2 regions of the Mesorhizobium sp. M7A.F.Ca.MR.245.00.0.0 genome follow, and region 2 is predicted to be linked to the other one. Evidence: predicted binding sites of a transcription regulator. Region 2 holds the regulator's gene; the other holds the start of a gene.
The links. The regulator PhoB, encoded in region 2, activates phosphate uptake and scavenging genes when phosphate is short. The targets are predictions, from matches to a motif close to TGTCATNNANCTGTCAT.

Region 1: the regulator PhoB is predicted to act here: its motif matches at 13,859-13,875, upstream of ugpB (sn-glycerol-3-phosphate ABC transporter substrate-binding protein UgpB).

Annotation. Positions count from the first base shown of each region.
Region 1 covers NZ_RZTE01000049.1:557-15,587, forward strand. The annotation lists gene hpt (hypoxanthine phosphoribosyltransferase) at 1-473, shown strand, start outside; partial or broken gene EOB80_RS30065 (response regulator) at 672-1,042, shown strand; gene EOB80_RS30070 (DMT family transporter) at 1,043-1,990, opposite strand; gene EOB80_RS30075 (LysR family transcriptional regulator) at 2,213-3,094, shown strand; gene EOB80_RS30080 (glyoxalase superfamily protein) at 3,073-3,444, opposite strand; gene EOB80_RS30085 (TIGR02302 family protein) at 3,557-6,145, opposite strand; gene EOB80_RS30090 (threonine/serine dehydratase) at 6,381-7,322, opposite strand; gene lysA (diaminopimelate decarboxylase) at 7,362-8,630, opposite strand; gene EOB80_RS30100 (lipoprotein) at 8,694-8,900, opposite strand; gene argH (argininosuccinate lyase) at 9,019-10,419, opposite strand; gene EOB80_RS30110 (TlpA disulfide reductase family protein) at 10,455-11,144, shown strand; gene EOB80_RS30115 (EAL domain-containing protein) at 11,146-13,578, opposite strand; gene ugpB (sn-glycerol-3-phosphate ABC transporter substrate-binding protein UgpB) at 13,938-15,031, shown strand, end outside.
Region 2 covers NZ_RZTE01000030.1:27,564-42,594, reverse strand. The annotation lists gene pstA (phosphate ABC transporter permease PstA) at 1-478, shown strand, start outside; gene pstB (phosphate ABC transporter ATP-binding protein PstB) at 496-1,320, shown strand; gene phoU (phosphate signaling complex protein PhoU) at 1,347-2,054, shown strand; gene phoB (phosphate regulon transcriptional regulator PhoB) at 2,071-2,760, shown strand; gene EOB80_RS24885 (ROK family protein) at 2,777-4,024, opposite strand; gene xylF (D-xylose ABC transporter substrate-binding protein) at 4,295-5,335, shown strand; gene EOB80_RS24875 (sugar ABC transporter permease) at 5,478-6,830, shown strand; gene EOB80_RS24870 (ATP-binding cassette domain-containing protein) at 6,842-7,642, shown strand; gene EOB80_RS24865 (CHASE domain-containing protein) at 7,770-9,398, shown strand; gene EOB80_RS24860 (membrane lipoprotein lipid attachment site-containing protein) at 9,495-9,740, opposite strand; gene EOB80_RS24855 (hypothetical protein) at 9,824-10,150, opposite strand; gene EOB80_RS35510 (hypothetical protein) at 10,272-10,586, opposite strand; gene EOB80_RS24845 (sensor histidine kinase) at 10,583-11,614, opposite strand; gene EOB80_RS24840 (DUF1328 domain-containing protein) at 11,793-11,960, opposite strand; gene EOB80_RS24835 (response regulator) at 12,238-13,032, opposite strand; gene EOB80_RS24830 (NepR family anti-sigma factor) at 13,249-13,452, shown strand; gene EOB80_RS24825 (RNA polymerase sigma factor) at 13,456-14,007, shown strand; gene EOB80_RS24820 (response regulator) at 14,021-14,392, opposite strand; gene EOB80_RS24815 (Crp/Fnr family transcriptional regulator) at 14,541-15,031, shown strand, end outside.

The DNA of each region.
Region 1 (15,031 bases), on a different contig from region 2:
AACTCGCCAAGGAGATTGCCGGACACGATTATCACGATCTGCTGGTGATCTCGGTGCTGAAGGGCTCGTTTATCTTCGCCGCCGATCTTATCCGGGCCATGCACGATGTCGGCCTGTCGCCGGAGGTCGAATTCATCTTCATCTCCAGCTATGGCGCCGGCACCAGCAGCGGCGAGGTGAGGGTGCTGCGCGACATCGACAATGAGGTCGCCGGCCGCGACGTGCTGCTGATCGACGACATTCTCGAATCGGGCAAGACGCTGAGCTTTACCCGCGAGCTGATGCTGTCGCGGGGCGCCAAGAGCTGTTCGATCGCCGTGCTGCTCGACAAGCGCATGCGCCGCCAGACCGAGCTCGATGCCGATTATGTCGGCTTCGACTGCCCCGACTATTTCGTCGTCGGCTACGGCATGGATGTAGCCCATGCTTTTCGCGAGTTGCCGTTTGTCGGTGTCGTCAAAGGGGATGTCTGAGCGGCATCAAAAAGGTTTGCTGATGCTTAGAGCGGTTCGCCGCTTCACGAAAACGCCGAACCGCTCGAGTTTATTGTTTTGACGCAATTCCCAAGGGAAAGCGCTATGCGCTTTTCCCGGAAAACCGTCTCACACTTTTCCTGAATTGCTCGGGGGCTTTCAGGAAAAGTCAACTTTTGGCGGCCAAATATGCCGGCCATGGCAAAGCTTCTAATCGTCGAGGACGATGAGTCCGTCCGCACCCTGGCCGCCCGCGCGCTTGAACGCGCCGGGCACACAATCGATATCGCGGCGGACGGCGCGCAGGGGCTTTCGCTGATCCAGGCGGCGCGTGGCGGCTATGATCTCGTCGTCTCCGATATCGCATGCCGGAGATGGACGGCATCGAGATGGCGATCGCGGCTGCTGCATTGTTTCCGTCGATCAGGATCGTGCTGATGACCGGCTATGCCGACCAGCGCGAGCGCGCCGAGGAATTGAACGGCATCATCCTCGATGTCGTGCAGAAGCCCTTCACGCTGGCCGAAATCCGTTCGCGAGTCGAGCGGGCGCTGATCTGCTTCGCCTGATCAGGCTGGGTCGGCGGCAGCGAGCACAGGTGGAACATTCTTGCGCCGTTCGGTGTTGAGCGCCAGCAGACCGGCGCCGATAATCAACGCAGCGCCGATCACCGTCGTCGACCGCGGCACCTCGGCGAAGAACAGGAAACCCCACAGCGGCGACCACAGGATGCCGGTGTATTCGAAGGTGGCAACGCGGTTGGCCGGCGCCATCCGGTAGGCCTGCGACAGCAGGATCATGCCGGCGGAGGCGACGAAACCGCAGGCCGCCATCTTGAGAAAATCCGGCAGCGTCGGCCAAATCCATGGCCGCACCAGGAATTCCAGGCTCGGGTGAACGGCGTGTGTGATGCCGGCCAGGTGAAACGCCCCGGCAACCACGGCGGCGCCGACCAGATAGGCGCCGTTCTGATAGAAGGCCATGACGGTGGACGATTCAGTATCGCCGATCTTGCGGGCCATCAGCTGCGAAAAACCATAGAGCGCCGCCGAGCCCAGCGACAGCAGCGCTGCCCAGTCGAACAGCCCTGCGCCGGGGCGCAGCATCACGAGGACGCCGAACAAGCCGATCAGCACGGTTGCCAGTGTCTGCCAGGAGACGCGCTCGCCAAGGTACGGTCCGGCCAGGACCATGATGAACAGCGGCGCCATGAAATAAAGCGCCACCGCATCGGCGAGCGGCAAAGCGGCGATGGCCAGGTAGTACATCGTATAGGAGGTGAACTGGATGAAGGCGCGCACCGTCAGCATGCCGAATCGCTTCGACAGGATCGCCCGCAAGCCGACATCGGCATGGACCAGAACGATCAGGATCGGCAGGGCGACGATCGAGCGGATCGCCATCACCTCGGTCACCGGATAGCCGCTCGACACGGCTTTGACGAGCGGATCCTGCAGCGAAAAGACCAGCACGCCGAGGCACAGGCTCAGGATGCCGCCCACCATCCGATTCTGCATCTGCATCCAGGCTCCTGCGCGTACGACCCGAAGCTGCCGCCTGTGGGGTAAAAAGAACCCGCCACCGTTTCGGGCAGCGGGCACGAGTGAGGACTCTTGATTGGTCCGCGGCTGATTTCGCAGCCGCATATCCAATGGGTATGGCGACTATCGTCCGCCGTTTGACATGTTGCAAACGAATTGGAATGATGCCAGCAATCAAATTCTCTTATGGTGGATTCCATGCGGCCGACCCTCGACAGCGACCTCCTGCGAACCTTCGTGGCGATTGCCGAGACCGGCAATTTCACCAAGGCGGCGGAGCAGGCCGGCCGCACCCAATCCGCGGTGTCGATGCAGATGAAGAAGCTCGAAGAGTTGATCGGCGCTAGCCTGTTCGAGCGCGGTTCGCGCGGCGTCGCGTTGACGCGGCGCGGCGGCGAACTCATCGTCAACGCCCGCCGCATTGTCTCGCTGCTCGACGAGACGTCGGCATCGATGGCGGCAGCGCCGCTTGGCGGGCCGGTGCGCATCGGCATTCCGGAGGAATATGGCCACGCCATCCTGTCGCGCGCGCTCGGCGCCTTCTCGAAGCGTCATACACAGGTCGAGGTCACCGTGCGCTATGCCCATTCCGGGGCACAGATGGCGGCGCTCGCTGCCGGCGAACTCGATCTGTGCGTGGTGTTCGAATGGCAGGATCCCGCCGGCGGCGAAGTGCTGATGCACGACCCGACCGTGTGGGTGACGTCGACCCTGCATCACATGCATGAGGAACAGCCGGTGCCGATCGCGCTCTACAACCGGGCCGGCTGGTGCAAGGACTTCGCCATCAAATCACTGGAGCAGCGCGATCTTGCCTATCGTGTCGCCTATACCAGCGACACCACCGGCGGCCTCAAGCTCGCCGTCACCTCCGGACTGGCGATCGCGCCGATTTCGCGCAGCAACATTCCGGACGGCTGTCGTGAACTGACCACCGCGGACGGATTCGGCGCCATCGATTCCTCCAACGTGGTGATGCACCGCAACCCCAATGCGTCAGGTGAGGCGATCGACGGCATGCAGGATGCGATCCGCGAAGCCTTCGTCAACAGGCTCAGTCAGCCGGCGGCATCCTCGTAGAAATGCAGCCTGTTGCCGAACGGATCGGCGACCGACACCTCGCGGGTCTTCCAAGGCGTATCTTCCACGCCCGGCCTGGCGAAGCGGTAGTTTTTGCCGATCAGTTCGCCATGAAGAGCGGTGATGTCCTCGACCTCGATGCGCAGGGCGATGCCGGGTGCACCGTCGCCATGATGTTCGCTGAGATGCAGAACGCAGCCGTCGCGGCCGACCGCCATGTAAAGCGGCACGTCGTCGGCGAAGCGATGTTCCCACTGCACCTCGAAGCCGAGGAAGCCGACATAGAATTCACGCGCCTTGGCAATGTCGAAGATGCGCAGGATGGGTGTGACGGCGCCAAGTCTGGGCATGGTGGTGCAACCGTGCGAGAGGGTCTTTAGGTGGGATGGACGCGGGCGGCAATCCCTTTGTTTTTTCGCGATTCCGGACGGAAAACCGCTTCACACTTTTCCTGGAATTGCTCTATTTCAGCTCGAGCAGCCGTTCCAGATAGCTGCGTTCGATGTCAGGGCTGAGCGCATTGCCGAGCCGCTTGCGGATCGCTTCCAGTATCTGGCGGGCACGCTGCACGTCGATCTCGTCGGGCACCTTCACCGAATCGCCGAAGTCGGGACCTTGGCTGGCGCGTGGCCGGCCGAGGGGATCACGATCGGCGTTCTGCTGCCGGCCGCCTTCCTCGCCGCCGCCCTGGTCGCCCTGCATGGCCTGCATCTTCTTCATCATGTCCTTGGCGCCCTTGCGCAGCGCTTCCAGCGCCCGGCCCTGATGACCGACGGCCGCATCGCCTTCGCCCTCGCCGAGTGCCTGTTCGGCATTGCCCATGGACTTGCCGGCCTCGCCAAATCCTTCATTGGGCTCCATACCCATGCCTTCGAGGCCCTTCTTCAGCTGATCGAGGTCGCTTTGCAGCTGGCCCTGGCCCTGCTGCAGCTGTTTCAGCGCATCGGCGAATTCCTGGGGTGTCATCGGCTTTTGCCGGGCGAGCGGATCGCGGTCTTCGCCGACGCCGGGTCTGTCCTCATCCTGACCGCCTTCGCCGAGCTGCTCGTCACGGTTCTGCCCGCGCTGGCGCTCGCCGCGCTGCATCTGATCCATGCGGAAAGTGTCGTTCATCATCTCCTGCTGACGCCGCAGGATCTCACCCAGTTTGTCCATCTGCTGGCGCATCTCGCTGTCCTGCTGGCCGCCTTGCTGCTGACGGCCGGCTTGCAGATTGTTCATCATGTCCTGCAGTTGCGACAGCAGTTGCTGGGCCTTGTCGCGATCTCCGGACTTCGCCAGGTTTTCGATCTGGTCCATCATGCGATCGATGTCGCTCTGGCGCAGTTCCTGGCCGTTCTGCTGCATCTGCGGGGCGTTGGGATTCTGCTTAGCGCGCTCCGCGAATTCCTGCAGGAACTGGTTCATCGCCTCGCGCAGTTCCTTCATCGCCTTTTCGATTTCAGCGTCGCTGGCGCCATTCTTGATGGCGTCCTGCAGCGCCTGTTGCGCCTGGCGCAGCCGCTTTTCGGCGGCCGAAAGATTGCCTTCCTCGATTCCGAGCGCGATTTCCCAGAGATAGGAGACCTCGCTGCGCAATTGATCGTCGCTCTCGGCCATCTTCAGCCGGGTGCGGGCGCTCATGATGGCGAGATAGTGAGACATGTTGTCGAACGTGTCTTCCGGCCGCAGCGTGATGGCGTCCATCAGGTCGAGCACGCGCGGCTTGGCGTTGGCGTCGAGCGCCAGCAGGCGGCGCTGTTCGATCACGGCGCGTGCCAGCGGATTGGCGAAAGGCCGCTCCGGCATCAGCAGCGTCTTGGTTTCGCTCGATGCGGTGTGCCCGGCATCGTCGGTGGCGACCAGCGTCAGCTTGATGCTGCTGCCGGCCCAGACATGCTCGGTCAGGTCCTTGGAGGTCTTGGCGGCGTTCGACTTGCCGCCGCGGCGCGGCAGCGTCAGCGGCATTTCAGGTGCACCGTACAGCGGACGCGCATTCGGCGCCTGCGGATCGGCGAGCGCGAACACTGCCTTGGCGGTGGCGGCGCCATAGTCGTCGTCGATCTGGTAGTTTAGCTCGAAGGCGCCGTTTGCGGCGCGCTTGGGCTCGCCGACGAAGCGGATCTGCGGCGGCTTGTCCGATATGACCGCGAAGGCCCAGCGGCCGAGTTGGTCCTCGCCCGACGTCAGCGTCAGCGTGCCGTCGCCGGTCAGCTTGCTGGTGAACTGGCGCACCTTGGACGGCGGCGCCGGGCTTGCAGCCGGCTTGGCGGCGGCCTGCGGCGCAGCGGGGTCGATGACGCGGGCGTTGCCATTCTTGTCGGCATAGCCGAGCGTTTCCTCGCCTGAGCCGCCCGTCACGCGCAGCGAAACGTCACTGCCTTCGGGAACGGTAAAGGTCGGGATCGCCTGGTTGGCGTCGGCGGTCAGGAAGATCGGCGGCTTGCCGGTATAGGCCGGTGGCGTCACCCATGCATCGATGCGCGGCGGCACGATATCGCGCGCACCATGGGCATTGAAGCCGTCGCTGATCCTGCCGCCCGTCGGTCCGAAGGAGAAGGCGAAGGCGGTAACGAGCAAAAGGGCCGCCACCGCGCGGAGCCCCCAGGGGTCGCGCTCCGGCACGCGCGTGCGCGGCAGGTCGGCGCCAAGGTTGTCGAGCTTTCCAGCCATACGCTTCTGGTGTTCGCGCCACAGCGCCTGCGAGAAGCTGCTTTCCCTGCCGCTGGGCCGGTCGGTCTGCACCAGGACCGGGCTGTGCAACAGTTGATTGGCGGCCTCTATGCGGCGGTCGATTTCGCCGGCGCCCGGCAGGCGGAAGAAGCGCAGCGGATAGAGCGCGGCCAGTGCCGCTATGGCAAAAGCAGCGACCAGGCCGATGCGCGCCATATCCGGCAGCCGGGAGAACAGCCCCAGCCAGGAGATGCTGAGGAACAGGCTGGCGACGATGACGAGCGGGAGCAGCAACGGCCAGCCGCGCTCGACCATCATCGAGACCCGCGTCGCCAACCGGCTCAAGGCCAGGCGTCCGGCCAGGCCGCGATCACTGCTGAAGGTGGGTCGTTGCGTCATCGGCCCTTCCTTGAGCCTATCCCGAAAACCGGGATGCGGCCTTATCCCTTTGAGCATGATCTGTTCCGAAAGGGATTTCACTTTTCGGGATCATGCTGTGGAGCGGGCAGGATAGCCCGACGCCTCACGACTCAAAGAATACCAGCAAACACGGCAAAGGCGAGGCAGTTCGGAAAAACGTGAAGTGGACCGTTATAGTTCCATCCTGCATACCCTTTAGAAGGCAGCAGGCCCTTTAGAAGGTAGCGGGGTCCGCATTCGCTCCGCAGACCAGCACGGCGACCCGTTCGCCCGCCGCCGGCGCATAGCGGCCCGACAGGACCGCGGCAAAGGCGGCGGCGCCACCCGGCTCGGAGATGATGCGGGCCCGGTTCCACAGCGCCTTCTGCGCGGCGATGATGTCGTCGTCACTGACCAGGATCGAGCGTTCGACAAAGGCTTCGGCAATCGGGAACATCATTTCGCCGACGCGCTTTGGCGCCAGCGAATCGGCGGCGATACCCTCGGCCGGCGCGTCGACGGGGTGTCCGGCCTCGAAGGCGCGATGAAGCGTCGGCGCTCCTTCCGGCTCGACGGCGATGATACGGATGCGGCCGGTAAACCAGGCAGCGATGCCGCCGATCAGGCCGCCGCCGCCGACAGCGACCAGCAGCGTGTCGATCTTAGGCAAATCGCTCTCGATTTCGAGCCCGAGCGTGCCCTGGCCGACGAGCGTTTCCTCCTGGTTGAAGGCATGGATCTGCAAGGCGCCGGTCTCCTCGGCGAACCGTTCGCTGGCCGCCAGCGCCTCGGCGTAGCGGGCGCCGCCGACGATCAGTTCGGCGCCGTAGGAGCGGATTCGCTCCAGTTTGGCTGGCGGGCTCACTTCGGGAACGAAGATGGTCGCCTTGTGGCCGAGCCGCATGGCGGCATAGGCGACGGCCGCGCCATGGTTGCCGCCCGATGCCGCTACGACACCGGCGTCGGGAACCGGCCGCTCCAGGAGATTGGTGAAGGCGCCGCGCGCCTTGAACGAGCCGGAATGCTGCAGGCATTCGAGCTTCAGGTCGACGGCCAGCGGCGGCCGATCGAAGTCGGCCATGTCGACGCGCAGCACCGGCGTGTGCCTGATATAGGGGCGGATGCGCGGTTCCATCGCGGCAATGCGCTCGCGTGTGACGGTGATGCCGTTCGTCATGATTGCTCCCTGGGACGGGTAGGTGTGTTTCCGGCGCTCCTATGCAAGCCAGTCGGGCATCGAATCCAGCCCAATCAGGTCGTCATAGGTCGGGCGTGGGCGCACGATGTGGAACCGGTCGCCGTCGACCAGCACCTCCGGCACCAGCAGGCGGGTGTTGTAGGTGCCGGCCTGCACCGCGCCATAGGCGCCGGCGGTGGAGACGGCAATCAGGTCGCCGGCCTTCAGCCTGGGCAGATCGCGGTCCAGGCCGATATAGTCGCCGGTCTCGCAGACCGGGCCGACCACGTCGACCATCATGCGCGGCGTGTCGGCCGGCGGCTGCACGACCGGACGGATGTCGTGGAAGGCGTCGTAGAGCGTCGGCCGGATGAGATCGTTCATTGCGGCGTCGACGACGAGGAAGTTCTTGGCGTCGCCTTCCTTCACGAAGATCACTTCCGAGACGAGGATGCCGGCATTGCCCGATATCAGCCGGCCAGGCTCGAACATCACCTTCAGCCCGAGCTTGGTGACATGCTTCCTTACGATCTGGGCATAGGCGTCGGGCAGCGGCGGCGGGTTGTTGTCGATGCGGTAGGGAATGCCGAGCCCGCCGCCGACATCGATATGCTCGATGGCATGGCCGTCCGCCCGCAGCGCGCCGACCAGATCGACAAGCAGGGCGAAGGCATCGTCGAAGGGCTGCAGCTCGGTGATCTGGCTGCCGATATGGGTATCAATGCCGGTGATCCTGATGCCGGGAAGCTTTGCCGCGCGGGCATAAACCTGCCGCGCCCGCTGCCACGGGATGCCGAACTTGTTCTCGGCCTTGCCGGTGGAGATCTTCTTGTGGGTCTTGGCGTCGACGTCGGGATTGATGCGCAGCGAGATCGACGCCACCTTGCCAAGGGCGGTGGCTCGCGCCGACAACAGCTCGAGTTCAGGCTCGGATTCGACGTTGAAGCAAAGGATGCCGGCAGCAAGGGCAAAGTCCATTTCGCGCGCGGTCTTGCCGACGCCCGAAAACAGGATTTTGCCGGCCGGAATGCCGGCGGCCAGCGCCCGGCGCAATTCACCTTCCGAAACCACATCGGCGCCGGCGCCGAGCTTGGCCAGCGTCCGCAGCACGGCCTGGTTGGAATTGGCCTTCATGGCGTAGCAGACCAGCGCGTCGAGCCCGGCAAAGGACTGGGCAAACACCCGGTAGTGCCTGGTCAGGGTCGCCGTCGAATAGCAGTAGAATGGCGTGCCGATCTGTGCGGCGATGTCGGGTATCGCCACGTCCTCGGCATGGAGCACGCCGTCGCGGTAGTCGAAATGGTTCACGAGAGTGGTTCCGGAAGTTGGGGCGCGATGAGATCGGGTTGAAAGGCCCGGCTCTCGTCGGCTCTAGATCAGCGGGTCGAGGATGAATTTCTTGTCCTTGACCGGTTTTTCCGGCTCCGGCGGCACGGGCTGGTGGGCCTTCGAGGCATCCTTGCGCGCCTGCACGGCCGCCTCATAGGGCGTGTCGAGAGCGCCCCTCCTGCCGCAGGCCGAAACGGCCGCGATCGCAACCAGCAGCGTCAGCATCACCAAAATCCTGCTTCCGGTCATCGATCCACCCGTCCGAAACGTTTGTCAGCCGCCGCTTTTAGCCGAGTTCTCGGCGCATTGCACCCCGAGATATTGCCCGTCGCAATATCCGGGATATTACTGCTCGCAATATCCGGCATTACGCTTTCGCCAGTCGCTTTTTCCAGGCACGGATCTGCTTCCTCACTTCCGACGGCGCCGTGCCGCCGAAACTGGTGCGGCTCTTGACCGAGTTCTGCACCGCCAGCACCGAAAATATGTCGGCCGTGATGCCGGAGTTGATCGACTGCAAATCCTCCAGTGAAAGCTTCTCCAGCCCCACCTTCCTGTCTTCGGCCAGCGCCACCGCCCGGCCGGTGACATGATGCGCCTCGCGGAACGGCAGGCCGAGCGTGCGCACCAGCCAGTCGGCAAGGTCGGTTGCTGTCGCGTGGCCGGAGCCGGCGGCCTTCTTCATCGCGGCAGCGTTGACCGTCATGTCCGAGACCATGCCGGTCATCGCCGCCAGCATCAGGTCGAGCGTCTCGGCGGCGTCGAACACCGATTCCTTGTCTTCCTGCATATCCTTGCCATAGGTCAAAGGCATGCCCTTCATCACCGTCAGCAGGCCGACCAGATGACCGGTGACGCGGCCGGTCTTGCCGCGCACCAGTTCGGCGGCATCGGGGTTCTTCTTCTGCGGCATGATGGAGGAGCCGGTGGAAAACGAGTCCGACAGCCTGACGAAGCCGAACTGCGGCGTCGACCAGATGATGATCTCTTCGGCCAGCCGTGACAGATGCGTGGCGCAGATCGCGGCAAGAGCGAGGAACTCGAGCGCGAAATCGCGATCCGAGACGCTGTCCAGCGAATTGCGCATCGGCTCGCGGAAGCCGAGCGCCTTGGCGGTCCGGTGACGGTCGATCGGGAAGCTGGTGCCGGCGAGGGCCGCGGCACCGAGCGGGCTTTCATCCATCCGCTCGATCGCATCGCGCACGCGCGACAGGTCGCGCGAAAACATCTCGACATAGGCCATGCAGTGATGGCCGAAGGTCACCGGCTGGGCCGCCTGCATATGGGTAAAGCCCGGCATCACGGTCGCGGCATGCTCCTCGGCCCGCTCCAGCAGCGCCTCGATCAGCCCTTTCAACGCCTCGGCGACGCGAAAGCATTCATCCTTGACCCACAGCCGCAAATCGACCGCGACTTGATCATTGCGCGAGCGGGCGGTGTGCAGCCGGCCGGCCGCCGGGCCGATCAGATCGGCGAGGCGCGCCTCGATGTTCATGTGGATGTCTTCGAGCCGTGTCGAAAACTCGAAGCTGCCGGCCTCGATCTCTTTCAGGATCGTGTTCAGCCCGTCAGCGATTTTTTCTTGGTCGGCCGCCGAAATAATGCCCGTTTGCGCCAGCATCTCGCTATGGGCGATCGAGCCTTTGATGTCCTGCGCATAGAGTTTGCGGTCGAAGGAGATAGACGCGTTGATCGCTTCCATGATCGCGGCCGGACCCGAGGCAAAACGTCCGCCCCACATCTGGTTGCTGGTTTTCTTGTCGCTCATGGCTATAACCCGTGCTTCGGAGCAGTTTTGAGAAAATGGCAGACGGTAGTAGATTCTTCCCGGCCCCGCGCCTGATCCTCGCCGCCTTGGTGGCGGGCGCGCTGGCGGGCGCGGTCGCGGTATATGTCAGCGAGAGCCGGTCTGGCAACAATGCACCGGCACAAGCTGCCGTGGGTGACAGCAGGGACGACGTGACCTGCGCGGCCAAGAGCGACCGCGCCAAGAAAGTCGCGGCGTCGGCCACCGGTGAGGTTGCGGCACTTTTGCCGGCCGATCCGCCTCAATCCCTGAAGAGCCTTGCCTTCAATGGTCCGGACGGCAAGCCGATGACGCTTGCCGATCATGCCGGCAAGACGGTGCTGCTCAATCTGTGGGCGACATGGTGCGCGCCGTGCCGTGCCGAAATGCCGGCGCTCGATGCGCTGCAGAAGGAAAAGGGCAGCGACTCCTTTGAAGTGGTCGCCGTCAACGTCGATGCCGGCGACGATATGAAGCCGAAGAAGTTCCTCAGCGATACCGGCGTCGCGACGCTCGGCTATTACCGGGATTCGACGATGACGCTGTTCAACGACCTCAAGAAGCGCGGCTTGGCGCTAGGCCTTCCCGTCACCACGCTGATCGACGGCGAGGGCTGCCTGATCGCCCACATGAACGGCCCGGCCGAATGGTCGGGGCCGGACGCCAGGCGGCTGGTCGAGACGGCACTCAAGCCCGAGAGCCTGTAGTCTAGCGTGTGGCTAGCGCGGGTGCGGGCGCGAAGGCCAGAACGCTTCTGTCGCGCAGGCTGGCGGGTTTGCTGCCGACAGCGGGTGCGACGACGCCGGTCAGATCGCCGAATTCCTCGATGAGAGCCGGCTTGCCGATATAGTAGCCCTGGCCGATCTCGCAGGCTTCGGCGTCCAGGAACTTCAGTTCGCCGAGCGTCTCGACACCCTCCGCCAGAACCGGCAGGCCGAGCCCGCGTCCAAGTCCCAGGACGGCGCGCACGATCGCCGCGACCTGGCCGTTCTTGTCGACGGACTTGATGAATGAGCCATCGATCTTGATCTTGTCGAAGGGAAAGGCGCGAAGGTTGGAGAGCGAGGAATAGCCGGTTCCAAAATCGTCCATGGCGACGCGCACGCCCAGCGCCTTGACCTGCCGCAAGGTGGCCAATGCCCGCGGCATGTCCTTGACAAGCGCCGTCTCGGTGATCTCAAGCTCGAGCCTGCCGGGCGCCAGGCCGGAATTCAGCAAGGTTTCGTGGACCTTGCGGCTGAAATTCGTGTTGTGGAGCTGCACCGCCGAAACGTTGACGGCCACCGTCAGCGGATTTTCCCAGCGGGCGGCTTCCTCGCAGGCGGCCGTCAGCACCCATTCGCCAATCTGGCCAATGGCGCCGCTGTCTTCGGCGACCGGGATGAATATGCTCGGCGAGACGTCGCCGCGCGTCGGATGCCGCCACCGGACCAGCGCTTCGAAACCGACCATCTTCCCGCTGCTGATCTCCTTCTGCGGCTGATAGACGAGGTAGAACTCCTGGCGTGCGACCGCCTGGCGCAGTTCGTGCTCCATCACGCGCTTGTCGCGGGCCTCGGCCCCCATCGAAGCTTCGAAATAGCGGTAGGTGTCCTTGCCTTCGGTCTTGGCCCGGTAGAGCGCGGTATCGGCGTGGCTTATCAGGCTGGCCTGGTTTTCGGCATCCGATGGATAAAGCGCAATGCCGATGCTGGCCGACACCAGGCCGCCGCCGACCGAGAGCCGGTTTTCCTCGCGCATGGCGGTCAGCACGGCGTTGGCGATACGGCCCGCCTCCAACGGGTCGGTCAGGTTCGGCGCGATGATGGCGAACTCATCGCCGCCCAGCCGCGCCACCATCTGTCCTTGGCGAAGAATGCCGGTAACGCAGTGCGCAACCTTCTGCAGCATGGCGTCGCCCGCGCCGTGCCCATACAGGTCGTTGACCTCCTTGAACCGGTCGAGATCGAGCAGCAGAAGCGCAAGCTGGCCGCCTTTCCTGGTCCGGCCCATCGCAGCGATTTCCGTCTCCAGCCGGCCGGAAAAGCTGCGGCGATTGGCCAGTCCGGTCAATGGATCGAAATGGGCAAGCCGCAGGATCTCCTGTTCCGCCTTCTTGCGCTCGCGAATGTCGCGGACCGCGACCACGTTGTGAGGCTTGCCACAATAGTCGATGCTCCTGGCGATCAGCTCGACAGGAATGCTCGTGCCATCGCGGCCGCTCAATTCGGCCTCCTGCGGCTGTTCGCCGAAGCCCGACATGTCGGATCCGAAGAGATCGCCAAGCTGCATTCCGTTCAGCGTCGCTGTTGCGATGCCCGTCAATGTCGCCATGCTGTCATTGGCACTGATGATGCGGTGGCCGTCGCAGACGATCAGCCCCTCCACAGCGGCATTGGCCAGGCCGTGCATGCGGTCTACCTCGAGCTTCTGGCGACGGAAGCGCAAATCGATCCACAGCGCCGATGCCGACAGAACCAGGATCACCAGTGTGGCGGCGGCGGCCGCAAAAGCCTGCGAGGTCGGCTCGATCGTGTATTCGGATATGACGATCGAGGGATCGGGGAAGATCGAGACAGCACCCATGCCGATGAAATGCAGGGTGCAGATTGCCAGCGTCAGCAGCACCGCGCCGCCGGATGTCGCCTTCAAGGAGGGACGGCGCTGCACGACACGCAGCGCCAGCGCCGCGAGCGTCACGCCGGCCAGAAGGGAAACGGCGACAAGCAACAGGTTCCACTCGATGCGGCCCTGAACCTCGAACGCCGCCATACCGATGTAGTGCATGGCCGCGATACCGCCGCCCAGCACGGCGCCGCCGACGAGATGATAGTCGAACTCATTCCGCAAGGTGGCGATCCACATGCCGGCTGCCGTCAGAGTGACCGAAGCAGCGAGCGAAAGCACGGAAAGTGCGGGATCGTAAGCACTGGGTATGCCCGGTGTGAATGCGAGCATGGCGATGAAGTGCGTTGCCCAGATGCCGAAGCCGGTCGAAGTGGCCGCGATCATCAGCCAGGCAAGCCGGTTCCGATCGGTGGAGCGGCTTATGTGATGAAGCAGGTTGACGGCAGAGAAACAGGAAATTCCGCAGATCAGCGCGGCGAGTGCGACCAGTCTCAGATCGTGTTCGTTGACGATACAATTGTAGACCGTCAGCATTTTATTTCACCTGATCTTTGGAAATAAACAGGGCAGCAGGATTGAGTAGCGCGTTGCCGTTGAGGGATCGATAAAGTCGCCTGCAACCTTGGCGTGTCTCTTCGGGTTGCAGCGGCTGTAATCAGGGCTGACACGCCGAAAGCCGGCTTGACAGTTCCGACGGTCGTTCCTGGCGCTTGTCGTCGCGCTAAGCCGGCTAACCGTGTGGCTTTCCATGCGTCCAAGCGGAGGCGAGGTGGCGTGAGGTAAAGGGGTGAAGTTCGTCGATCTGCAACAAAACCGTTGTCTGATTGTCATGAGCGACACATATTGCCTCTGCGGGAGTGCCCCTTTCGCCAATGACAAACGGGAGATGAAACATGAAGTCCTTCGGCTTCGCGGCCGGTGTTGCCGCCACCTTTATGCTGCTTTCCTCAACCTCCGCTTTTGCTGTCACGCAGATCAGTTGGTGGCACGCCATGACTGGCGCCAATGCCGAAGTTGTCGATAAGATCTCCAAAGATTTCAACGCCAGCCAGAGCGACTATGAACTCGTTCCGGTGTTCAAAGGCACGTATCCCGAGACGCTGAATGCCGGCATCGCCGCCTACCGCGCCGGCCAGGCGCCCGACATCATGCAGGTGTTCGACGTCGGCACCGGCGTGATGATGGCAGCCGAAGGCGCAATCAAGCCGGCAGCCGATGTGTTGACCAGCGCTGGAATGACCTTCGACAAGAGCCAGTATCTGCCAGGCATAGTCGGCTATTATTCGAAGCCGGACGGCACCATGCTCTCTTTCCCCTATAACTCCTCCTCGCCGATCCTTTATTACAACAAGGATATCTTCAAGAAGGCTGGTCTCGACGTCGACAGCCCACCCAAGACCTGGAATGAGGTGTGGGAAGACGCCAAGAAGATCAAGGCGAGCGGCGCGGCCGCCTGCGGCTACACCTCGACCTGGCTGACCTGGATCCATCTGGAGAATTTCGCGGCCTGGAATGACGTGTCATGGGCCACCCAGCAGAACGGTCTGGCCGGCGGCGATGTCGAGCTCAAGATCAATGCGCCGATTTTCGTCAACCACTTCCAGGCGCTGGCGGACCTCGCCAAGGACGGCACCTTCAAATATGGCGGCCGCACCTCCGAAGCCAAGCAGATCTTCCTCGCCGGCGAATGCGGGATCATGACCGAATCCTCCGGCGGCCTTGGCGATATCGTCAAGTCCGGCATGAATTACGGCATCGGCCAATTGCCCTATGACAGCGACGCCAAGGGCGCACCGCAGAACACGACGCCGGGTGGCGCCAGCCTGTGGGTTTTCGCTGATAAATCCGACGAGGAATACAAGGGCGTCGCGGCCTTCTTCGCCTACCTGTCGAAGACCGAGGTGCAAGAATACCTGCACCAGAAGTCGGGTTATCTGCCGGTAACGCTTGCCGCCTATGAAGCGACCAAGAAGTCCGGTTTCTATGA
Region 2 (15,031 bases):
GTTCATCAATTTCCTGGGCATGCCGCGCTCCGCCGCTTTCGTCGGCGGCCTGGTGCTGACACTGATGACGCTGCCGACGATCATCATCGCGACGCGCGCTGCACTTGCCGCGGTGCCGCCGTCGATCCGCTCGGCGGCTCTCGGTCTTGGCGCCTCCAAGATGCAGATGGTGTTCCAGCACATCCTGCCGCTTGCCGCACCCGGCATCCTCACCGGCACCATCATCGGTCTAGCGCGTGCGCTCGGTGAAACCGCGCCCCTGCTGCTAATCGGCATGGTCGCCTTCGTCGCCGATCCACCGACGACGCCTTTCGATCCGGCCACCGCGCTGCCGGTGCAGATCTATATGTGGGCGAACGAGGCCGAACGCGCCTTCGTCGAGCGCATGTCGGGCGCGATCATCATCCTGCTCGTCTTCCTCATGGCCATGAACATCACCGCGATCGTGCTTCGGCGTCGGTTCGAGCGGCGCTGGTAGAAAAAAGGCATTTTGGTATGAACATCATGACCGAACAGTCCCTTGAAAATGCAGTGGGCGATAAGATGAACGCCAAGTCGAACGAAGTGATCAAAATGCGCGGCGACAAGGTCGGCGTGTTCTATGGCGAGAAGCAGGCGCTGTTCGATGTCAATCTCGACGTCCGCCTGAATCAGGTGACGGCGCTGATCGGCCCCTCCGGCTGCGGCAAGTCGACCTTCCTGCGTTGCCTCAACCGCATGAACGACACCATCGATTCCGCGCGGGTAACCGGCAAGATAACGCTCGACGAAGAAGACATCTACGACAAGAACATCGATGTCGTCGAACTCAGGGCGCGCGTCGGCATGGTGTTTCAGAAACCCAATCCGTTCCCCAAGTCGATCTACGAGAACGTCGCCTATGGCCCGCGCATCCACGGATTGGCCAAGCGCAAGGCCGACATGGATCAGATCGTCGAGTCGAGCCTGAAGAAGGCGGCAATCTGGAACGAGGTGAAGGACCGTTTGCAGGAACCTGGCACGGGTCTTTCCGGTGGCCAGCAGCAGCGTCTGTGCATTGCACGCGCCATCGCCGTGTCGCCCGAGGTGATCCTGATGGACGAACCGTGTTCGGCGCTCGACCCGATCGCCACTGCTCGCGTCGAGGAACTGATCGACGAACTGCGCCAGAACTATACGATCGTCATCGTCACCCATTCGATGCAGCAGGCAGCGCGCGTGTCGCAGCGCACCGCGATGTTCCATCTAGGCTATCTGGTCGAGGAGGGCGCCACCGACAAGATGTTCACCACCCCCGACGACAAACGCACCCAGGACTACATCACCGGCCGGTTCGGCTGAGCTCAGGCATATGAGGGACGAAGATCATGGGTGAACATACCGTTGCATCTTTCGATGAGGATCTGGAGCAGATCAGCCAGCTGATCCGCGACATGGGCGATCTCGCCCGCTCGATGGTCAGTGGCTCGACCAAGGCTTTGCTCAATTCGGACAATGCGCTGGCGCAGCGCGTGGTTTCCGATGATGCCATCATGGATGCGCGCCAGCGCGAGCTGGACGATCGCGCCATCACGCTGATCGCCAAGCGCCAGCCAATGGCCAACGACCTGCGTGCGGTGGTCGGTTCGATCCGCATGGCCGGCGACCTCGAGCGCATCGGCGACCTTGCCAAGAACATCGCCAAGCGCGTCGGCACTGTCGGGCTGAGCGTCACGCCGCACGATCTTTCGCATTCGATCGACGCGATGGCGCAGCTGGTGCTGATCCAGGTGCAGGGGGTCGTCGACGAGTATGCCGCCGCTGACGCGGCAGCGCTTGCCACGCTCAGAAACAATGACGAACGCATCGACGTCAAATACACCTCGGTGTTCCGCGAGCTGCTGACCTACATGATGGAAGATCCCCGCAACATCACGGCGTGCACGCACCTGTTGTTTTGCGCCAAGAACCTCGAGCGGATCGGCGACCACGTGACCAACATCGCCGAAAATGCCTACTATGTTTTGACCGGCACGCAGCTGCCAGCCAATCGTCCGAAGCAGGACGAGACGGCAATGTCCGCGCCAGCGGCATAACAGGGGTGACCAGCCGATGATCGCACCACGCATCATGGTGGTGGAGGATGAGGAGCCGCTAGGCGTGCTGCTCCGCTACAATCTTGAATCCGAAGGTTACCAGGTCGAGGTGGTGACGCGCGGCGATGAGGCCGAAATCCGGCTGCAGGAGAACGTTCCCGATCTTCTGGTGCTCGACTGGATGGTGCCTGCGGTTTCGGGCATCGAACTCTGCCGGCGCCTGCGAATGCGTCCCGAGACCGAGCGGCTGCCGATCATCATGCTGACCGCGCGAGGCGAGGAAAGCGACCGCGTGCGCGGCCTGTCGACCGGCGCCGACGACTATCTGGTCAAGCCCTTCTCGACGCCGGAGTTCATGGCCAGGGTCAAGGCGCTGCTGCGCCGGGCCAAGCCGGAAGTGCTGTCCAGCGTGCTCAAGGTCGGCGATATCGTGCTCGATCGCGAGTCGCACCGTGTCTATCGCAAGAAGAGCGAGATCCGGCTTGGGCCGACGGAATTCCGCCTGCTCGAATTCATGATGCGCCATCCAGGCCGCGTGTTCTCGCGCAGCCAGCTGCTCGACAATGTCTGGGGCGAGACGATCTACATCGACGAGCGCACAGTCGACGTGCATGTCGGCCGGCTGCGCAAGGCGGTCAACAATGGCCGTATGCCTGATGTCATCCGCACGATCCGTGGGGCCGGATACGCCATCCGAGAGGACTGAACTCCCTCGTTTGAACTCACGCCACGTTCTTGCCGCCGAAACCGGATCTCGCCTGCACGCCCGGCGCAAAAATCTCCTGATCGACGAAGATCAGCGCCCGCATGGCGCAGCCTTCGCGGATCAGCGGCAGTTCGTTCGGCTCGGTGTCGAAGGAAATCGATTTGGAATGCTGGCCGCCGGCGGTCTGGGCAATCGCTTGCCGCAATGCCGGCTCGATCAGGTCGAAGGCGGCGGCGCTGACACCGACCATGGCGACCGGCGCCGGATCGATCAGCGCGAACAGGCTGCCGAGGCCGTAGCCGAGCGCTTCGCCGGCCTTGCGATAGGCTTCCCGTTCGGGTCCGTCACCTTCGCGGGCCGCGGCAGCCAGGGCGCGCATGTCGGCGTCGCTGACATCGGCAACGGGTTCTGCATCCTCGCCCATCTGCCTGGCGTTGCGCCATATGGCGTAATTGCCCGCATAGGCTTCGACGCAGCCGCGCCGTCCGCAGCGACATAGCGCGCCGTTCGGCCGATGGATCATGTGGCCGAATTCGCCGCCCGAAGAATGGGTGCCGGTGAACAATTCGCCCTTCAGCACCAGTCCCATGCCGATGCCGTGCGACAAAAGGATAGCGATGAAATCGTCGCGGTAACGATCGGGGTCGCGCCAGCGCAGCGCCACCGCCATCATGTTGCAGTCGTTCTCCATTATGGCAGGGATGCCGAACTCGTCTTCGAATATGTCAGCGAAGGCGATGTCGGTGTGCGGCGTGATCGGCGACCACAGCATGGCGCGGGCACGGGTGTCGGTGATGCCCTGGATGGCCAGCGCGATGCGGGCGATGCTGCGCACGTCCAGGTCGGGATCTGCCAGGCGGCGCCGCACGATGGCCGTGCATTCCCCGATCAGCGACTCGCGCGACATCGTCAGCGTGTCCAGCCGGCGCTGTTCCTCGGATATTACCTGGCCGGCATAGTCGATGACGGCGACGGAGAGGAAGTTCAGCGACAGCACCACGGTCATTACCGCGACCGCTTCCGGATTGAGACTGAGGCCGACCTGCGGCCGGCCGCGTTTGAGCGAGCCGGCCTCGCTCGGCTTGCTTTCGGTCAGGATGCCTTCGACGATCAGGTCGGATGAAATCGCCGAGATGGTCGAATGGCTGAGGCTTGTGGTCGCGGCGATCTCGGTTCGCGACGGCTGTCCGGCGCGGCGCACTGCCGCGATCACCATGGCGCGGTTGCGGCGGCGCAGATCGTCGTGGCGGATTCCGACCGACATGTTCTTTCATATCCTCCCGGTCGCCGCGGTTCCTCCTGCCCCTGGAACGCTGTCGGTGACGCCGGTAAATACTGGCAGAAGCTGCACGCCGTGTCATTTATTTATTCCGAGACTCGAAAAAAACTCGAAATGACATCAAAATCCATCAGAATCGATGTTGACAGCGTTCGGGCGTTGGCCCAGTGTTTTTTCGAGGCTCGAAAAAATAGAGCCTTTGTGCCGGCCCTCGGGTCAGTTTGGTCGCGCCATACGCGGCGCAGGGAGGATAATATGAAAAGATTCACGGCCGCCATCCTGGCGGGTGCCGCCATGTCGCTGACGCTCGCGTCTGTCGCGCAGGCGAAGGACAAGGTCGTCGGCGTTTCGTGGTCCAACTTCCAGGAAGAACGCTGGAAGACCGACGAAGCCGCCATGAAGACGGCGATCGAGGCCGCTGGCGACAAGTACATCTCCGCCGATGCGCAGTCCAATCCCGGCAAGCAGCTTACCGATGTCGAAAGCCTGATCTCGCAGGGCGCCAATTCCCTGATCATCCTGGCGCAGGACGCTTCGGCCATCGGCCCGGCCGTGCAGAAGGCGCTGGACGAAGGCATTCCGGTCGTCGGCTATGACCGGCTGATCGAGAACAAGGACGTCTTCTATCTGACCTTCGACAACAAGGAAGTCGGCCGCATGCAGGCCCGCGAAGTGTTCAAGGTCAAGCCGGAAGGCAACTACGTCTTCATCAAGGGCTCCGGTGCCGATCCCAATGCCGATTTCCTGTTCTCGGGCTCGATGGAAGTGCTCAAGGAAGCCATCGACAGCGGCAAGATCAAGAATGTCGGCGAAGCCTACACGGATGGCTGGCTGCCCGCTAACGCCCAGAAGAACATGGAACAGTTCCTGACCGCCAACGACAACAAGGTCGACGCGGTGGTCGCGGCCAATGACGGCACTGCCGGTGGCGTCGTCGCGGCGCTGACGGCTCAAGGCTTGGCCGGCACCGTGCCGGTCTCGGGTCAGGACGGCGACCACGCCGCGCTGAACCGCATCGCCCTCGGCACGCAAACCGTGTCGGTGTGGAAGGACGCGCGGGAGCTCGGCAAGAATGCCGCCGAGATCGCCTCGCAACTGGCCGACGGCAAGAAGACGAGCGACATCGCCGGCGCCAAGGACTTCACGACGCCGGGCGGCAACACCGTCAAGTCGCTGTTCCTGACCCCGGTTGCCATCACCAAGGACAATCTCAACGTCGTCATCGACGCCGGCTGGATCAAGAAGGACGAAGTCTGCGCGGGTGTCGCCGCCGGCACCGTGGCGGCCTGCAACTGATCCGTACCACTTTGAAATATCTGAACGCCGCGGCCCAAAAGCCGCGGCGTTTTCTCAAAGAATTCTGTTTCCGCATCATGCGGATAGCTTCTAGGCTGGGCTCCGGCATGCGCGTCAGACGGCCAGCCGGTGGGAGGAAACCATGACCGATACGACGTCAAACCCGCAGACCGATACGGCGCGCGCGTCGGAACTCGGCGCCGTCGCCCGGTTCCTGAAGGCGACCGAGATCGACACCCGCATGCTCGGCATGATCGGCGCGCTGCTGGTCATCTGGATTGGGCTGCATGTCATTTCCAGCCTGCGCCTTGGCGTCAATCCGCTCGATTTCGACAGCCGCACCTTTCTCACGCCGCGCAATCTGTGGAACCTGTCGGTGCAGACATCCGCGGTTGCCATCATGGCCTGCGGCATGGTGCTGGTCATCGTCATGCGCAACATCGACCTGTCGGTCGGTTCCGCCGAGGGCCTGATCGGCATGGTGATGGGGTTTGCCCAGGTGCATTTCCTGGTGCGCTTTGTCGGGCTCGAACTCGGCAACCCGTGGATCTGGGTCCTGGCACTGGTCATCGGCCTGGCGCTCGGCCTGTTGATCGGCGCTTTTCAAGGCTTCGTCATCGCCTATCTCGAAGTGCCCGCCTTTATCGTGACGCTGGGCGGCTTGCTGGTCTGGCGCGGTGCCGCCTGGTGGGTCACTTCAGGCCAGACCGTGGCGCCGCTTAACGCCACTTTTCAGCTGATGGGCGGTGGGCCGGCGGGATCGATCGGCGCGACCTGGAGCTGGGTCGTTGGGATCGTCGCCTGCCTCGCCGTGGTGTTTGGGCTGTTCAACGGGCGGGTGCAGCGCAAGCGTTTCCGGTTTCCGCTACGTCCGATCTGGGCCGAGGCGCTGCTTGGAGTCGTCACCTGCGGCGCCATCATGGGTGCGGTCTGGCTCGCCAACTCCTACCCCTGGCCGATCGGCATCGTGAACAGATATGCGGCCGCCAACAACATCACCGTTCCCGAAGGCGGCCTGTTCATCGCCCACGGTATCGCCATACCGGTGCTGATGGCGGTCGCCGTCGGGCTGGTCATGACCTTCATCACCAACCGCACCCGTTTCGGCCGCTATGTGTTCGCCATCGGCGGCAATCCCGAGGCGGCTAATCTCGCCGGCATCAACACGCGATGGATCACCATGAAGGTGTTCATGATTATTGGCGTGCTGGCCACGATTGCCGCGGCGATCTCCTCGGCCCGGCAGAATTCGGCCACCAACGTGCTTGGAACGCTCGACGAACTGCTCGTCATTGCAGCCGCCGTGATCGGCGGCACGTCGCTTGCCGGCGGATCGGGAACGATCATCGGCGCCATGCTGGGCGCGCTGCTGATGCAGTCGCTGCAGTCCGGCATGGTGCTGCTCGGCGTCGACTCGCCGCTGCAGAGCATCGTCGTCGGGGCCGTACTGGTCATCGCCGTGTGGCTCGACACCGTCTATCGCAAGCGCGTCTAGGAGGGCATGCCATGAATGACAAGACTGCTCCTGCAGCTACCGCGCTGATCGACATGAGGAACATCTCGATCGCGTTTGGCGGCATCCGCGCCGTTGACGACGCCTCGATCGATCTTTTCCCCGGCGAGGTCGTGGCGCTGCTCGGCCACAATGGCGCCGGCAAGTCGACATTGATCAAGATCCTGTCCGGCGCCTACAAGCGCGATTCGGGCCAGATCTTCGTCAACGGCGAGGAGGCATCGATCTCCAATCCACGCGACGCCAAGAAATACGGCATCGAGACGATCTACCAGACGCTGGCGTTGGCCGACAATGTCGACGCCGCCGCCAATCTGTTCCTCGGCCGCGAGCTGATGACCGCCTGGGGTACGCTCGACGACGTTGCCATGGAGGCCGAGGCGCGCAAGGTGATGGGCCGGCTCAATCCCCGCTTCCAGCGCTTCAAGGAGCCGGTGATCAAGCTGTCGGGCGGCCAGCGGCAATCGGTGGCGATCGCGCGTGCGATCCTGTTCAACGCCCGCATCCTGATCATGGACGAGCCGACGGCGGCGCTTGGTCCGCAGGAAACGGCGCAGGTCGGCGAACTGGTCAAGCAGCTCAAGTCCGATGGCATCGGCATCTTCCTGATCAGCCACGACATCCACGATGTGTTCGAGCTTGCCGACCGGGTCTGCGTCATGAAGAACGGCCAGGTCGTTGGCACCGCCCGCACCACCGATGTCACGCAGGACGAGGTGCTGGGGATGATCATTCTTGGCAAATGCCCGCCGGGCGCCATTCCAGGACCGGGCGCGCTGAAGATCGCGGCCTGAGATCAAGCCAGCTCGCGGTTGCCGGACACGTGATATGCCAGCCGTAAGGATGGCTTGGCCTTGGCATTGTGTTGGCACGGCGACTTGCCCATAAAGGTCCGATATCGCTCAGGGACCGCACGATCCGTTGAAGAAGCTTTTCCCGATCATCGCCTTTATCGCCGTCGCACTAATCAGCATGGTGATGGCAGGTTTCGCCTATTTCGCCACACAGGAAGCCGCGCGCATCAAGTTCGAGGCGACTGCCGACGACGCGCTCAACCGGATCGAGAGCCGCATCGACCTGCATCTGTCGCTGCTGCGCTCGACGCAGGCCCTGTTCGACGCCCGCAATGGCGATATTTCTCGCAATGAGTTCAAGGCGTTCTTCAACGCGCTCGATGTCGACAAGAATTTCGCCGGCTTGCGCGGCATCGGTTTCCTCAGGCTGGCAAAGACGGGCGACGAGGCGACGGTCGAACGCGATATGCTGCACGATTATGGCGTCAGTCATCCAATCTACCCGGATACCACGCAACCCTGGCGTACCCCTATCGTGCTGTTCGAACCGCTGGATCCATCCAACCAAGCCGCCATCGGCTACGACATGTTCAGCGAACCGATGCGGCGTGTGGCGATCGAAAAGGCGATGTCCGACGACCAGCAGCACGCCAGCGGGTTGGTGCAACTGGGCCAGGACACGGGCGCCTCGCAGACGTTCACCGGCTTCTTCGTTTTCGTGCGGCTCAATGTCGAAACCGCTCCCGACGTCATCAATGCTTCGAGATCCTCGACATCAGGTTTTCTCTATGCGGCCTTCCGGGCTCGCGATCTGTTCCAGACCGCGCTCAGCCGGTCGCCGCTACTGCCGGTCAACACCGAAATCTATGACGGCGATGGTGCCGTGAGCGGCGACAATCTGCTGTTCCGGTCGGAGACGCCGCCAGCTTCGACTTTCGGGGACAGGCTGCTGGTCACCCGAAAGATCATCGTCGCCGGACGGCCATGGACTGTCCTGTTCCGGCCGACAAGCGCCTTCTCGCAGCCGTCGTCGCGCGCCATTCCCGTGATGCTGGGGCTATTCGGCCTGCTGTTGGCGGGCGCCATCGCGCTGGTGGCGCGATATCAGGAGCGGGCCTATGAGGCAGCGTCGCGGTTGCACGAAACCACGGAAAAGAGCCTGATCGAAAAAGACCTGATGCTGCAGGAGATGAAGCATCGCATCAAGAATTCGATCACCAGGGTGCTGGCGATCGCGCGCCAGACGGCATCGCGGGCTACCGACGTCAACGAGTTTTCCGCATCCTTCTCGGCCAGGCTGCAGGCGATGGCAGCGTCCCAGGACATGCTGACGCGCTCTCGTTGGCAGAAGGCCGATCTTGGCGATCTCTTGCGCATCGAACTCGGCCAGGTGTTCGGCAAGGAGTTGCCCGAGGGGCTGCTGTCAGGGCCGCAGGTGCTGCTTGACGAAACCACGACGCAAGCGCTCGGCCTGACCTTCCACGAACTGGCGACGAATGCGCTGAAATACGGCGAAGCCGGCAATTCCGTGGGGGCACTGAAAGTGGATTGGTCTCTGGAAGGGCGTGGGCGCGACAGGACACTGGCCCTGAACTGGCGCGAAAACGGGCAGAAGAAACTCGAAGCTCCCGCCGAAACCGGCTTCGGCACCAAGCTGATCGATCTCAACGTGACGCGCGAATTACGCGGTACGATCAAGCGCGACTACCAGGCCAATGGGCTGAACGTGGAAATCAAAATTCCACTCGCCAATTGAGCGCGACCTTCTCCCGAAAAGGATCAAGCGTCCGGACATGAAAAATCCGAAGGCCAGCGGACCAGCCTCCGGATCGACGTTTCGATTATCGCCGAATTAGTTGCAGCGAGCCGTGTAGATCCGGCCGCGATGATCGCGATATTGGCAATAGCCGTTGCGCAGATTGCGCACCAGCAGGCCGGAACCGGCGCCAACGGCCGCGCCGATCAGCGCGCCCTTGCCGCCGCCGACCAAGCCGCCGACACCGGCGCCGATCAAGCCGCCGCCAACCACGTCCTGTTCGGTCGAGGTGCAGCCGCTGACGGCAACCACCGCAACCAGGGCAATAATCATCTTCCGCATAGAGTCACTCCTCACTTTTTGTCCTCACTTGGTAAAGCTCCAGCTGCCATTTAGCATGAAATGACGGCCTTTGCTGCTGCAATCTATTGTTGGTGAAGATAGTCTTTTTCTGGGCCTGCCGCGTTCGACGCCATTACCAGGCTGGAAATTGCCAAAGAAGCGTCAAGCGTACCATCGGCGCGCACGTTCCAGACTATCTGATCATAGTCGTCTTCAAGCACCGGATCGACGGCAAGACATTTGGCGACGATGTGATCAGCCTGCCCTTGCACGTCGCCCAAGACGAATGGGCGCTCGGCCACACATTGCTCGGCGGTCGCGAAAATGCTGACGGGCACCTGGAGTTCACGGCAGTCGGCCATCGTGTTCGAGCAACCGATGACCAGCAGCAATGCAGCGATATGTTCCATGGCGGGAAAGTCCTCTCGCCATAGTAACGGTCTACATCAGCCAAAGTTCCTGGCGCGCTGGGCCGGGCAGGGAAATAAGACGGCGACAATTGATTCTGTCGCCGGCCGAAACCAGCTGGCCTCAATAGACAAGCTGGTACAGGGCGACCACCACGATCACCGCCACCAAGGCCAACGCAACAAGGCGCAAGGCTCCGTTGGGGACAGGGGCCAGCGGTGGCGCGGATGACTCGGAGTCCTCAAACTCGCCCATGGAAATCCGGGCGGCCTGCTCCAGTCTGTTCATATCGGCAACCGTCAAGGCATTCCCTCCCGCACCATGCTGCAAATCCTGCTGCGGAAATGTTCGGTGATGCAACAGGTTCCAGCGGTATCTGGGAAAAACAGCATCTGCTTTTATGGTGAACAGCTGGTTAAGAAAGCTCGGGTCGCTCAATCCGTCTCGAAATTGCCGTGTGGAACGACAAGGCGGTACTCGAGACGGCCAGCCGCGATTTCGAGCGTCGCCGTTCCGTTCAGTGACGCCGGCACGACCCGTTCGAGTGCGACGCTGCCGAAGCGCTTCTCGCTACGCCTGACATCACTGGCTCCGATTGCCTCGGCCCATGTCAACGACAGGGAGGTTCCCGTGTCGGCTGCGGTCAGGTTGGCTGTAACATTGACGAATCCATCGGGCCGCGACAGGGCGCCATAGCTCACCGAATTGACGGCGAGTTCATGCATCGCAAGGCCGATATGCAGGGCAGCGTTGGGATTGAGATAGGGGTTTGCCCCCTGAAACCGCAGGCTGCGAACCGGATCGCCGCCGTAGCGGCCCACCTGGCCCGATACGAGTTCGCGAAGTGCGGCGCCCCGCCAGTTGGAAGAGGTCACGAGATCCTGGGACGAAGCCAGCGATTGCAGCCGGCCGCGAAAACGTGTCAGGAAATCGCCGATGCTGTCGGAGTAGCGACCGGTCTGGGTGGCTATGCTCTGGATGATCGCCAGCAGGTTTTTCGAGCGATGGCTCACCTCCCGCAACAGCGTCGTCAGGGTCTGCTCACGGCGCTTCTGCTCGGTCGTCTCGACCATCGTGGTGACGACGCCTTGCACCGTGCCGCCATCGCCGTGGTCGGCATCGATCCAGACCTCAAACCAGCGGCTGCCATCCTCGACGGGAACGCTGATCTCGAGACGTTGGGGGTTGCCGGATGCAATGACGTCGCGCTTGGCCGCGCCGATGCGGTCGGCCTGCGCCTCCGGCAGAATACCGATGCTGTCGGCGGTGTCCGAAACCCAGGGCGCACGCATGTTGCGCGCCCATACGGTTTTCATCTCGCGATCCTGGTAGAGAACGGAAATGCCGGCATTGTGCAACGCGTGAAGAAGGGCGCGGCCGAGCTGCATGCCGCTTTCGGCAGGATGGAGGGCGATGACTTCATCGCTTTGCACGTCGTCCTTCCTGTTTCCGGTGCTGGAACCCATCGGCCAAACTGTCCACCCAATTCAGGCTGAACGGCTCACCGGTGAATGGGTTCCAAAGAGGTTTCCCGAACCCGCCGCCAAAAAACGGTCCGCCGGACGGCGTCCTTTGAAGGACACCGCCCGGCGGTGGCTGGAAACCGTTTGAGGGGTGCGGCTTCCAGTGTTCGGCCGTCCGTCCTTACGAAGCCCGTTTGAACAGGCCCGCAAGAAGCGAAATGACCAGGAAAGCGAGGAAGATGAAAAACAATATCTGCGCTATGCCGGCAGATGTACCGGCGATGCCGCCGAAACCAAGCGCGCCGGCGATGATCGCAACGACGAGAAATACGAGCGCCCAGTAAAGCATGATGCATCTCCTTCGAATGATGCGATAAAAACGTGGGTGGTTGCGGTTTGTTCCCACCCTTTGCCGAAAAAGACCGAGCTTGCAAATCGTTCGGCAGCCGGACGCGCAGGAAATTCGCCCTCACCGCCCGATGCGTGGATCAGGCGGCCCGAAGTGAAGAATTGAAGAATTGAGGAATTGATGAATTGACGATTTTGATGATCTGGAGAAATCGGCGAGCGAGGCTATCGCCTTCAATTCCTCAATTCCTCAATTCCTCCACTCCTCAATTCGCGACTTATGCGGCTGCTTTCGCCTGCCGGTCAAAAAACAGTGCCTGGCTGATCAGCGCCTTGACCATGTCGGGATTGAACGGCTTGGTGACCAGGAAGGCTGGTTCCGGTCGTTCACCAGTCAACAGGCGCTCGGGGAAGGCGGTGATGAAGATGACCGGCACCGACGTCGATGACAGGATCTCGTTCACGGCCTCGATGCCGGAACTGCCGTCGGCAAGCTGGATGTCGGCCAGCACCATCTTCGGCCGTGTCTTGCCGAACATCATCACTGCCTCGGCATGGGTGCGCGCCGTTCCAACGACCCGGTGCCCGAGGCTCTCGACCATTTCTTCGATATCCATGGCGATCAGCGGTTCATCCTCGATGATCAGAACGTCGGTTGCCACCTGGCGGGATATCTCGTTGCTCGCCTGGGCAAGCAGCTCTGAAAACTCCTGGTCGCCGACGTCGAGGATCTCAGCCGCTTCGTCCTCGCTGAAGCCTTCGACAGCCACGAGGAGGAAGGCCTGACGGGGCCGCGGCGCGATCGCATTCAGATTGGCGGCGGTGCGCTGTTCCCACGCCGATTGCGCCTGCTCCTGTGGAACGCGAATGGCGACCGATGTGAACAGCTTGGCGAAAACCTTGTACAGCGCGATGCGGTCGCTCGATGCTTCGGGAAATATCTCGATATCGGCGATGATGGCCTCGAGCATCGCGGCTACCAGCGCATCACCACTCTCTTGCGACCCGGAAACAGCCCGCGAGAAGCGGCGCAGGAATGGCAGATGTGGTGCGATGGTGGCGGATAAGCTCATGGTAAGACGTCTCCCTCAGAATGACGTGAATGCGTAGCAGGTCAAGCTGACTGCAAGCCCTGACGATAACGCGGATTTTTAGAAAAAGTTCCGCCTCGACGGAACGAATACCGGGGAGGGGCGTTTGGGGTCGGGATGGGCAACCAGACGAGGGCGCCGCTTGCGTTGTGTTGAGTATGATAAGAGCGGTTTGAGCGCTGGGAAAACAAGGGCAAAATGAAGGATATGACGAAAGATATTCTGGCTGGCGCCGAGAGCAGGCGCCGGAACGGTTCTGGTGATGCTCTTGGGCCGAACTCCGAAATCGGACGCAAACTCAAACAATATTACGACGCGCTGGTCTCCGACGATGTGCCGGATCGCTTTTCCCAGTTGCTTAGCCAGCTGGAACGGGCTGAACCCGCACAGAAGAAGGACTGAGGCATGGCCGCGGTCTCACAAGGCTTCAAGACCGATCTGCTTGGGGCAATCCCAAGTCTGCGCGCGTTCGCCGTGTCGCTGACGCAAAATGCCGACAAAGCCGACGACCTCGTCCAGGAAACGCTCGTCAAGGCCTGGGACAAGCATGAGAGCTTCCAGCCCGGCACCAATCTCAAGGCCTGGCTTTTCACCATCCTGCGCAACGAGTTCTATTCGCAGATGCGCAAGCGCGGGCGCGAAGTGCAGGACAGCGACGGTATCATGACGGCCAGGCTTGCCGTTCATCCGGCCCAGCACGGCCAACTCGACCTGAAGGATTTTCGCGGCGCCCTGGAGCAATTGCCGGAGGACCAACGCGAAGCCATCATCCTCATCGGTGCATCTGGTTTCTCCTACGAGGAGGCCGCCGAGATCTGCGGTTGCGCGGTGGGAACGATCAAGAGCCGCGTCAGCCGAGCCCGTACGCGCTTGCAGGAGATCCTGAAAATATCAGGCGAGGACGAGTATGGTCCGGACGCAATTTCGGCCCAGGTAACGAGCTCGCCGGCGAGCTGACCGCGATCGTGTCTCAAGCACGTCCGCAGGCCGCGGCGACCGCTTGCACGAGGTCTTCACCCGAATAGGGTTTGCCAACCAGCCTGACGCCCGGAAACGATGCCTTGATTTCATCGGCATCCGAATAGCCCGACGCAAACACGAAAGGTATGCCTGCCGCGCGCAGCCCGGAGGCGAAATCGATGGTTGAGGCGCCGCCCAGCATCAAGTCGACAATGGCTGCATCGAATCGCGTGGCGACCTCGCGGCCATCGACCTCGGTCAGGTCACGGGCGATCACCACCTCATCGGCGCCATGGTCGCGGCAAAGCTGCTCGACGTCCATGGCGATCAGAAATTCGTCCTCCAGGACCAGAATCCGCAATCCGTCGAGCAATGTGGGCACAGGCAAAGACTCCTTGAAACGCCGGAGTCATGATCGCTAATTCGCTTGCTGTCATTTAAAAAAGACATGTGGCAAGCGGGCGGAACCTCAATCCTTGCAACGCGTTGAAACGCGCTCTCCAAGAGCGGGCTTTCGAAGGGGGGTCGAAATGTCGGTTCAGAACAATAGCGCTTTCTCCAGCCGCCAATATCCTTGCGAGAACTGCCCATTGCGGCCGTTGCCGATTTTCCGCGATTTCGAAAAACAGGAACTGGCCTTCATCAGCAAATTCAAGAAGGGCGAACTCGCAGTCGAAAAGGGTGGCACGGTGCTGGTGGAGGGAAGCCATAGCGCCCATCTCTACACCGTGCTCTCCGGCTGGGCGTTTCGCTACAAGCTGTTGCTGGACGGCCGCCGCCAGATCCTCAACTATCTCATGCCCGGTGATCTGATTGGCCTGCAAGGCAGTGTGATGGGCGAGATGCAGCATTCCGTGGAGGCACTGTCGCCGATGCTGCTGTGTGTTTTCGAGCGCGAATATCTGCATGAGCTGTACCGCAATCATCCCGGGCTGGCCTATGACATCACCTGGATCGCATCGCGTGAAGAGCGGATGCTGGACGAGAATCTGCTCAGCCTCGGGCGCCGCAGTGCGATCGA